DNA from 4 places in the Streptomyces sp. NPDC050997 genome. Region 2 is predicted to be linked to each of the others. Evidence: riboswitches for the same ligand, from Rfam matches in the RefSeq annotation. Region 2 holds a riboswitch; each other region holds the start of a gene.

What was found. Region 2 has a riboswitch for cyclic di-AMP ahead of AB0H86_RS10640 (C40 family peptidase). Riboswitches for the same ligand answer to the same signal wherever they lie in the genome.
Region 1: another riboswitch for cyclic di-AMP. It lies ahead of AB0H86_RS20140 (transglycosylase family protein); the one in region 2 lies ahead of AB0H86_RS10640 (C40 family peptidase).
Region 3: another riboswitch for cyclic di-AMP. It lies ahead of AB0H86_RS30670 (M23 family metallopeptidase); the one in region 2 lies ahead of AB0H86_RS10640 (C40 family peptidase).
Region 4: another riboswitch for cyclic di-AMP. It lies ahead of AB0H86_RS35530 (peptidoglycan DD-metalloendopeptidase family protein); the one in region 2 lies ahead of AB0H86_RS10640 (C40 family peptidase).

The regions. Positions count from the first base shown of each region.
Region 1 is NZ_JBFAGK010000008.1:112,946-115,139, reverse strand. Features, by position in the region: gene AB0H86_RS20145 (transglycosylase family protein) at 1-443, shown strand, start outside; cyclic di-AMP (ydaO/yuaA leader) riboswitch at 637-802, shown strand; gene AB0H86_RS20140 (transglycosylase family protein) at 806-1,510, shown strand; gene eno (phosphopyruvate hydratase) at 1,859-2,194, shown strand, end outside.
Region 2 is NZ_JBFAGK010000004.1:144,586-146,779, forward strand. Features, by position in the region: gene AB0H86_RS10635 (ATP-binding protein) at 50-508, shown strand; gene AB0H86_RS10640 (C40 family peptidase) at 606-1,079, opposite strand; cyclic di-AMP (ydaO/yuaA leader) riboswitch at 1,083-1,294, opposite strand; gene AB0H86_RS10645 (hypothetical protein) at 1,633-1,938, opposite strand; gene AB0H86_RS10650 (ATP-dependent Clp protease proteolytic subunit) at 1,945-2,194, opposite strand, start outside.
Region 3 is NZ_JBFAGK010000016.1:123,547-125,740, forward strand. Features, by position in the region: gene AB0H86_RS30665 (pitrilysin family protein) at 1-799, shown strand, start outside; cyclic di-AMP (ydaO/yuaA leader) riboswitch at 1,062-1,228, shown strand; gene AB0H86_RS30670 (M23 family metallopeptidase) at 1,242-2,006, shown strand.
Region 4 is NZ_JBFAGK010000022.1:5,349-7,542, reverse strand. Features, by position in the region: gene AB0H86_RS35535 (alpha-galactosidase) at 1-586, shown strand, start outside; cyclic di-AMP (ydaO/yuaA leader) riboswitch at 888-1,050, shown strand; gene AB0H86_RS35530 (peptidoglycan DD-metalloendopeptidase family protein) at 1,055-1,987, shown strand.

The sequences.
Region 1 (2,194 bases), on a different contig from region 2:
AGGCGCCGTCGGACGGTTCGAGCAGGGCGGGCAATTCGGCCAAGTCCGGCACGTCCGCTGATTCCGGATCCGGATCCAGTGACTCGCAGGCATCCGACAGCCCCTCCACGAGTGCGGCAAAACAGGATGACTCGGACAACTCCTGGCGGGTGGGCGGCTCTTCGAGCCTGGTCGACACCGGAGCCCTCGGTGGCGGCAAGCACCGCGGCGACAGTGCCGACGAGGACGCGGCCGCCGACACCGCCGACACCGGCACCTCCGCCGGCCGTCACGCCGCCGGCGGTGAGTACACCGTCCGCGTCGGGGACACGCTCGAGTCCATCGCCGACTCCCTTGACCTCCAAGGAGGGTGGCGCGCCCTCTACGAGGAGAACAAGCAGGCGATCGGCTCCGACCCAAGTCATATCGCCCCCGGTCAGACCCTTGGACTTGGTGCCGAATAGGGCTAAACCGACGGGAGTTCACGTCACACTTCGCGCTGAATGTCCCATTTGGTGAAAGTGTGGGATGACTCTCAGAAGCCCTGATCGTCTTTGAAATTCCGCGGATCGCGTGTCTACGGTCAGGACCGCTCGCCAACACGAGCCCCGTCTGCCGCAACGCCGAATCCTGCCAGTGGCCGTACGGGAACAGTCGTCGCGTAAAGCGCCGTAGGCAGGAGCGGGGGACCCAAGGTAAGTGCCGGGCCCAGCAGTCAGCTGGACCGGCTTGGGGTGAAGTCGCGTCCCGGAAGGGACGCGGCCGGGCAACTCAACCGGCCCGAACCCGACAGCTCACCTCGTAGGCGTCGGTGAGGGGATCAAGCATGCTGTTTTCCGGTCAGGGCAAGCACCGCCGTCCGTCCAAGGCCACCCGCGCCGCCGCGATAGCGGGCGTCACCGGTGTCGCCATCGCCGCTCCGCTGATGGCGGCCGGCAACGCCTCCGCCGCCACCGCCTCCGAGTGGGACACCGTCGCCCAGTGCGAGTCCGGCGGCAACTGGTCCATCAACACCGGCAACGGCTACTACGGCGGTCTGCAGTTCTCCGCCTCGACCTGGGCCGCGTACGGCGGCACGCAGTACGCCGGGCAGGCCAACCAGGCTTCCAAGACGCAGCAGATCGCGGTCGCCGAGAAGGTTCTCGCCGCCCAGGGCAAGGGTGCCTGGCCGGTCTGCGGCAAGGGTCTGTCCGGCGCCTCCACCGGCGGCGGCACCGACACTTCGTCCGGCAGCGGCTCGTCCAGCAGCTCTTCCAGCTCGTCCTCCAACAGCACCGCCGACCGCTCGAGCGAGCAGCCGGCCTCCCGCTCCAACGACCGTCCGGCGGCCAAGAAGACCGTCACCACCCCGACCGGCAAGAAGGTCAAGAAGGGTGACGGGGAGTACAAGGTCGTCAAGGGTGACACCCTCGGCTCGATCGCCGCGAAGCACAAGGTCGAGGGCGGCTGGCAGAAGCTGTTCGAGCTGAACAAGGACATCGTTCAGGACGCCAACCTCATCTACCCGGGCCAGCAGCTGCACCTGAAGTAATACGCGGCGCCCGTCCGAACCACAGCGCCCTCACATGTGTGGTCCTCATACTGAAGGCCTCGTGAGGGCCCCCCGTCCCCACGGGCTCCCCGCTCTGGTGCGCGTTCCCCCGTACGCACCGGAGCGGGGTTTTTTGTGCGGTCTTTCCCGCGACCTTCGTGTGGTCTTTCTCGCCGGTCTTTGTTCCGTTCGGAAACAATTTCCTCTCGGTTCTGTCCAAGAGGTGGGTGACAGGCTGGCCGATCGCCCCAAGGCGGTTAGGCTCATCTCGCGGAGCCGACCGCGACTCCGTGCACTACGGGCCTCGCGGCCCCGCGTACCCGCGTCACATCCCAGAAGGAGATGCTCGTGCCGTCCATCGACGTCGTCGTAGCCCGGGAAATCCTGGACTCCCGAGGCAACCCCACGGTCGAGGTCGAGGTCGGCCTCGACGACGGCAGCACGGGTCGTGCCGCCGTTCCGTCCGGTGCCTCCACGGGTGCCTTCGAGGCCATCGAGCTCCGCGACGGTGACCCCAACCGCTACCACGGCAAGGGTGTCGAGAAGGCCGTCCTCGCCGTCATCGAGCAGATCGGCCCGGAGCTGGTCGGCTACGACGCCACCGAGCAGCGCCTGATCGACCAGGCCATGTTCGACCTGGACGCCACCGACAACAAGGGCTCCCTCGGCGCCAACGCCATCCTC
Region 2 (2,194 bases):
ATCCGCTCTGTGTCGGACTGCGGGCCCGCGGGAAAGGGACGACGTCGCCATGGCAGATCATCTGGAAGCATCCGTCACTCTGTCGAGCGTTCCCGCCTCGGTCTCCGCGGCCCGCGCCTATGTGCTCACCACCCTGGTGGAGTGGGGACTGGCGGCGGACACGGACATCGCCGACACCATCCGGCTGATCGTCTCCGAACTCACCACCAACGCCGTACAGCACACCTTCGGACAGTCACCCACCTTCACGGTGGACATCGAGCTCGACCGTGATGAACACCTGCGCATCGGTGTCACCGACAGCCACCCGCGATTCCCCAAACGGCTGCCGGCCGCCGTCCAGCAGGACAACGGCCGGGGCATGGTGATCATCCGTTGGCTGACCGCGGAGTGCGGCGGCAAACTGAGAGTCAGACCCACCAGAGAGGGCGGCAAGACGGTCTCCATCGAACTGCCGTGGTCCGTCCCGGCCGAGTCGGTGCCGGCGGCGGGACAGCAGGAGCCGTAGCGGAGCGGTGGGCGCGCCGGAGGCCGCGAGGCGGTCAGGAATGAAGGCCCCACGGGGGCGACGGCGGGTCAGATCGCCGTCACCCCGCGCGGGAGGGTCACTTGACCCGGCCGTACCAGACGCTCTTCGTCCAGATCTTCTGCAGCCGTACGACGTCCCCGGTCTTCGGGGAGTGCCAGAGCTTGCCCTTCCCGGCGTAGATGCCGACGTGGTACACGTTCGAGCCCGAGTGGAAGAAGACCAGGTCTCCCGCCTTGCGGCTCTTGGAGGTGATGTGGCGCGTCTTGTTGTACTGCTGGGCAGCCGTGCGGGGCAGTTTCTTGCCCGCCTTCTTGAACGAGTACAGCGTCAGTCCGGAGCAGTCGAACCTCTTCGGTCCGGTGGCCCCGTACTTGTACGGGGAGCCCTTCTTGGACGCCGCGACCTGCAGTGCCTTCGTCGCCGGTGTGGCGGCCGCGGCGTCGGAGGCGACGCCCGGGACCACCACCGAGCCGCCGACGGCGGCGATGGCGAAGGCCGAGGCCGTACCGGCCCTGACCATGAGCGACGGGACACGATTGAGCGCAGTCATGCGCAACCCTTCGTCAGCCGCCTGTGAAGGATGACCTGTCGGATTCGGGCTGACAAAGTTGCCCGGCCGCTGACGCGGCTTCACCCCAAGGGCTGCTCGACCCGGTCATGGCGTGACCGTTCCGGCGACCCGTCGTGCCTGGGTCCTCCACTCCTGCCGATCCACTTCTGTCGACCGGTCATCCGGGCGGCGGCAGGACTCGGCGTCCGCCCGGATCGCCCCGCCGTTGTGGCGGGGTCTTGTCGTCAGTCAGGGATCTTGGCTCACGGATGTCCGAAAAACCCAATGGAACCGGGGGTTTGTGTTGTTACTCACCACTCACCCGTTCGGGTGGACACCCCCATGTTCGAAGGGGTGTTGAAGGGCCCGAGGAGGCCTGGACCAGCAGCGGAACGCCCCATTTCGTCCCCGGACTACGCGCGTTGCGCAACCCTGTCAGGCCGAAAAATGGAGGCACGTCTACTCTGATTGGCGGTACCCCGTTTGGTCCGTTTCGGCTCCGGTCCGGACGTCGCGGGAGCGGGTCGGCGCGTCCGGACCGGCTGGGGGTGCGTCAACTGTCGGAGCGCGGCGGCACCGTGACGCGAGCCGTGCGGCGCTCCCCGTCCAGCACGCGCAGCGCACGCGCCAGCGTGTCGGCGTGCAGTTCGGTCTCGCCCCGACGGTGCATCAGCGCCAGCGCGTCCCGCAGTGCGGCCGCCTTGCCGACCAGTGCCTGCGCGGCACGCAGTCCTCGGTACGTGTCCCCGTGCTGCGCCGGATTGATCCGGCCGAGCAGGTCGACCACGTCGAGGTAACGGTCGATCAACTCACCCTCGGCGCTGGTGAGGGCGGGCAGCGGTGGCAGATCGGGCAGCATCGGGGATCACCTCGCTCCGGGTGCGGGACGTGAGGCCTTGCGGCTCGGGATGAGCCGGTCCACCAGGCCGTACTCCACGGCCTCCTGGGCGGTGAGGATCTTGTCCCGCTCGATGTCCGTGTGCACCTGCTCCGACGTCCGCCCGGTGTGCCGTACGAGCATCTCCTCCAGTCGGCTTCGTACCCGGGTCAACTCCTCGGCCTGGATGGCCAGATCGCTGGCCTGCCCCTGGATCGGCTGGGTGAAGGCGGGCTGG
Region 3 (2,194 bases), on a different contig from region 2:
CGGCTTCTACGAGAAGCACGTCCGCCCGGCCACCGCCACCGTCGTGGTCGTCGGCGACCTCACCGACATCGAGCTCGACGCGCTGCTCGGCGACACCCTCGGCTCCTGGACCGGCTCCTCGGCCCAGCCGCGTCCCGTGCCGCCGGTGACCGCCGACGACACCGGCCGGGTCGTCATCGTGGACCGCCCCGGTGCCGTCCAGACGCAGCTGCTGATCGGCCGCATCGGCCCCGACCGGCACGCGCGCGTGTGGCCGGCCCAGGTGCTCGGCACGTACTGCCTGGGCGGCACCCTCACCTCCCGTCTGGACCGCGTCCTGCGGGAGGAGAAGGGCTACACCTACGGGGTCCGGGCGTTCGGGCAGGTCCTGCGCTCGACTCCGGACGGCTCGGGTGCCGCGATGCTCGCCATCAGTGGCTCCGTGGACACGCCGAACACCGGCCCCGCCCTGGAGGACCTGTGGACGGTGCTGCGCACGCTCGCGGCCGAGGGGCTGACCGACGCCGAGCGTGACGTCGCCGTCCAGAACCTCGTCGGGGTGGCGCCGCTGAAGTACGAGACCGCGGCGGCGGTCGCGGGCACGCTGGCCGACCAGGTCGAGCAGCACCTGTCCGACGACTTCCAGGCGACGCTGTACCAGCAGCTCGCCTCGACCGGCACCGTGGAGGCCACCGCGGCGGCCGTGAGCGCCTTCCCGGTGGACCGTCTGGTGACCGTCCTCGTCGGAGACGCCGCGCAGATCAAGGAGCCCGTAGAGGCTCTCGGCATCGGCGAAGTCTCCGTCGTCTCCGCGGAGTAGCGACACGGAGTAGCGACACGGAGTAAAGGCACGGAGCAGCCACAGCGGAGTCACCACACCTCCGCGAAGTGGCCACAGGTGTGCCCGGGGCCCCGGTGACAGCACAGTCACTGGGGCCCCTCGATGTCCGAATTGGGGGAGAGGTTGCCTGTCTGCCCTGTGGCATGCGCTACAAAAGCCGTGATCCGTTTGGGGATTGAAAGTTGCCCCGCTTAGCGTCATCCGGGCTGTCCGTCAGCCAGTGCGCCGCATCCGCGGCACCGGACAGTCATCGCCGAGTCCCCGCATGGCGCGAGCCAGGGGAGCCGGGGACCCACATGTGAAGTCCCTGGGGTGAATCGGACGCCCGCGCGCACCGCGAGGGGGTCCGTAGGAGACCTTCCTGCTCCGAACCCGTCAGCTAACCCGGTAGGCGAGAAGGAAGGAAAGGACAAGCCACCACATGGCGTTCATGTGCGCCGCCGGGAAGCACCGTCGTCCCAGCCGGATGAAGCGCGGCACCGCCCGCGCGGCGGGTGTCGCGGCACTCACCACCACCGGCGTCATCGGTACCCTGGCCGCCCCGGCGCTCGCCGCCGAGCCCGCGGTCGAGCAGACCGGCCTCACCCCCGTCATCACCATGGGTAATTCGATCGCGGACCAGATCGACGCCCAGGCCGTCGCCCAGAAGCAGGCCGCCGAGGAGGCCGAGGCGCAGCAGAAGGCCGAGGAGGCCGCGCGCAAGAGGGCGGTCGTGGAGGCCACCAAGGCCCGCGAGGCCAAGGAGCGCGTCGCCCGCGAGGAGGAGCGCAAGCGCCTCAACACCTATGTCGCCCCGATCTCCGGCTCGTACGTCTCGACGGGCTACAAGAGCGGTGGCTCCCTGTGGTCCTCCGGCAGCCACACCGGCATCGACTTCCACGCCTCGACCGGCACCACCGTCCACGCGGTCGGCTCCGGCACCGTGGTCGAGGCCGGCTGGGGCGGGTCGTACGGCAACCAGATCGTCATCAAGATGAACGACGGCACGTACACCCAGTACGGCCACCTGTCGTCCATCGGCGTCTCGGTGGGGCAGACCGTCACCCCGGGTCGGCAGATCGGCCTCTCCGGCGCGACCGGCAACGTCACCGGACCCCACCTGCACTTCGAGGCCCGCACGAGCGCCGAGTACGGCTCGGACATCGACCCGGTCTCCTACCTCCGATCGCACGGCGTGAACGCCTGACGCACGCGCCCGTGAACGTCTGACGCGCGCGTCCGTGAACGTCTGACGACGGGCGGCGAGACAACCCGAGGCCCCGGCTCCCCGAGCCGGGGCTTTCGGCGTTTCTGATGCCCGGCTGTCCAAAAAATATCCATGGGTTCCGGCCTGCCATCGGAAATTCCCGCTCATTGCAATAGAGTCACCGAACA
Region 4 (2,194 bases), on a different contig from region 2:
GCGGATCGACCTCGGTGTCATGAGCCGTACCGACCAGGTGTGGACCTCCGACAACACCGACCCGCTCGACCGGCTCGCCATCCAGCACGGCTTCAGCCAGATCCACCCCGCGCGCGTGATGGCGGCCTGGGTCACCGACAGTCCCAATACCCAGCTCAACGACCGGGTCAGCACACTGCGGTTCCGGTTCGTCAGCGCCATGGCCGGGGTGCTCGGAGTCGGCGGGGATCTCGCCGAGTGGACCGAGGAGGAGCTCGCCGAGGCCCGCGACTGGGTGACTCTCTACAAGGAGATCCGCCCCGTCGTGCAGCGCGGCGACCTCTATCGGCTGCGCCCGCCGGAGGGTGGATCGAGTGCGGTGCAGTACGTGCTGGGTGACGAGTCGGTCGTCCTGGCCTGGCTCCAGGCGCAGCGCCACGGCGAGCCGGTGCCGGCGCTGCGGCTGCGCGGACTTGACCCGACGGCGTCGTACGAATGCCGCGAAACGGGCGAAGTCCACCGAGGGGCCGTGTTGTTGCACCACGGCCTGCGGACCGGCCTTCGGGGTGACCTCGATGCGACGGTTCTCCGGCTGCGCCGCATCTGAGAGTTCTGTCCGAATTAGAACCTTCATTGCAACTCAGCCTGAAATGAGGCTATCTGAGGAACGGTGCGTGAGCAGCGTCATATTCGTGACCGTGCGTCGCCCGTCATGTTCACGTAATTCTTATGTATTTCAAGGGGATTTGAGGTGCGGGCGACCCTGTCGATTTACTGAGGGTGACTGGGAATTCCGTAAGGGATCAACAAAAACGCATTCGCACGCAACCTCCCGCTTGTCCTATTGCGTCTTAGTCGCTTACGTTCGCCACCGATCCGGACGGACGCCCAATCCTGCCGCCGCCCGGAGACCGCACACACTCACCCGCACACGGCAGGAGCGGGGGACCCACAGGCACAACCGCCTGTTTCGGTCTCCGGAACAGGCTAGGGGTTAAGTCGTGCTTCGGTACGGCCGGGCATCTCCAGTCCGCACCCGACAGCTCACCTCGCAGGCGCCGGAGAGGAATTCGCCATGCCCGCGAACGGTAAGCACCGCCGCACGAAGACCCAGCGCTTCGCTCGTTCCATCGCCGTCGCCGGAACTGGCGGCGCCGTACTCGCACTTCCGCTTCTGGGGGCCACCGGCGCCCATGCGGCGAGTGTCCAGTCCCTTTCGGGAAATGCCGTTCAGTCGTCCGTCGCGACTACCGCGAAGAAGTCGGTTGCCGAAAAGGCGACGGCCGAAAAGAAGGTGGCCGCGCGGACTTCGGGCGCGAAGACCTATGTGGTGCGCGTCGGCGACTATCTCGCGAAGATCGCCAAAGAGCAGAACGTCAGCGGAGGCTGGAAGAAGCTCTACGAAGACAATCGTGAGGCCATAGGCGACAACCCGTCGCTGATCCATCCCGGTCTGAAGCTCACGATAGGGAAGAAGGCCGCGACGGGTGCCGAGAAGCCGGCCTCCGCGCCGAAGCCGAAGCCGAAGTCGGCCTCCGCGTCCTCGTCGAAGAAGTCGGCGGCCGCCGCTCAGAGTGCCGTGACCACCAGCACCGCGAACGGCTTCACCCTCCCGGTCAGCGGCGCCACCATCGGCACGGGCTACCACGTGGCGGGCAGCATGTGGTCCAGCGGCTACCACACCGGTGTCGACTTCGTCGTCCCGACCGGTACTCCGCTCAAGGCCGTCGGTGCGGGCACGGTCGTCTCCGCGGGCTGGGGCGGCGCGTACGGCAACCAGGTCGTCATCAAGCTGGCCGACGGCTACTACGCGCAGTACGCGCACCTGTCCTCGCTCTCCGTCTCCGGCGGTCAGACCGTGACCGAGGGTCAGCAGATCGGCCTCTCCGGCGCGACCGGCAACGTGACCGGTCCGCACCTGCACTTCGAGATCCGCACCACGCCGGACTACGGCTCGGACGTGGACCCGATCGCCTACCTCCGCTCGAAGGGTGTCTCGGTCGGCTGACGCCCTCACGACCACCTGCCCCACACGCTGCCGAAGGCCGGACCCCTGATCCCCGGGTCCGGCCTTCGGTATGTCCGGGTCCATCACGCCATGTTCTGAACCCTTCCTGGTCAATCCGTGATCACCGCATTGCGGTCCTGTGGCAAGGGAGCCGAATGCGTCGACAGCGCGCAGGCGTGGGGGCACAGTGAACTCCGTTGCTGTGCA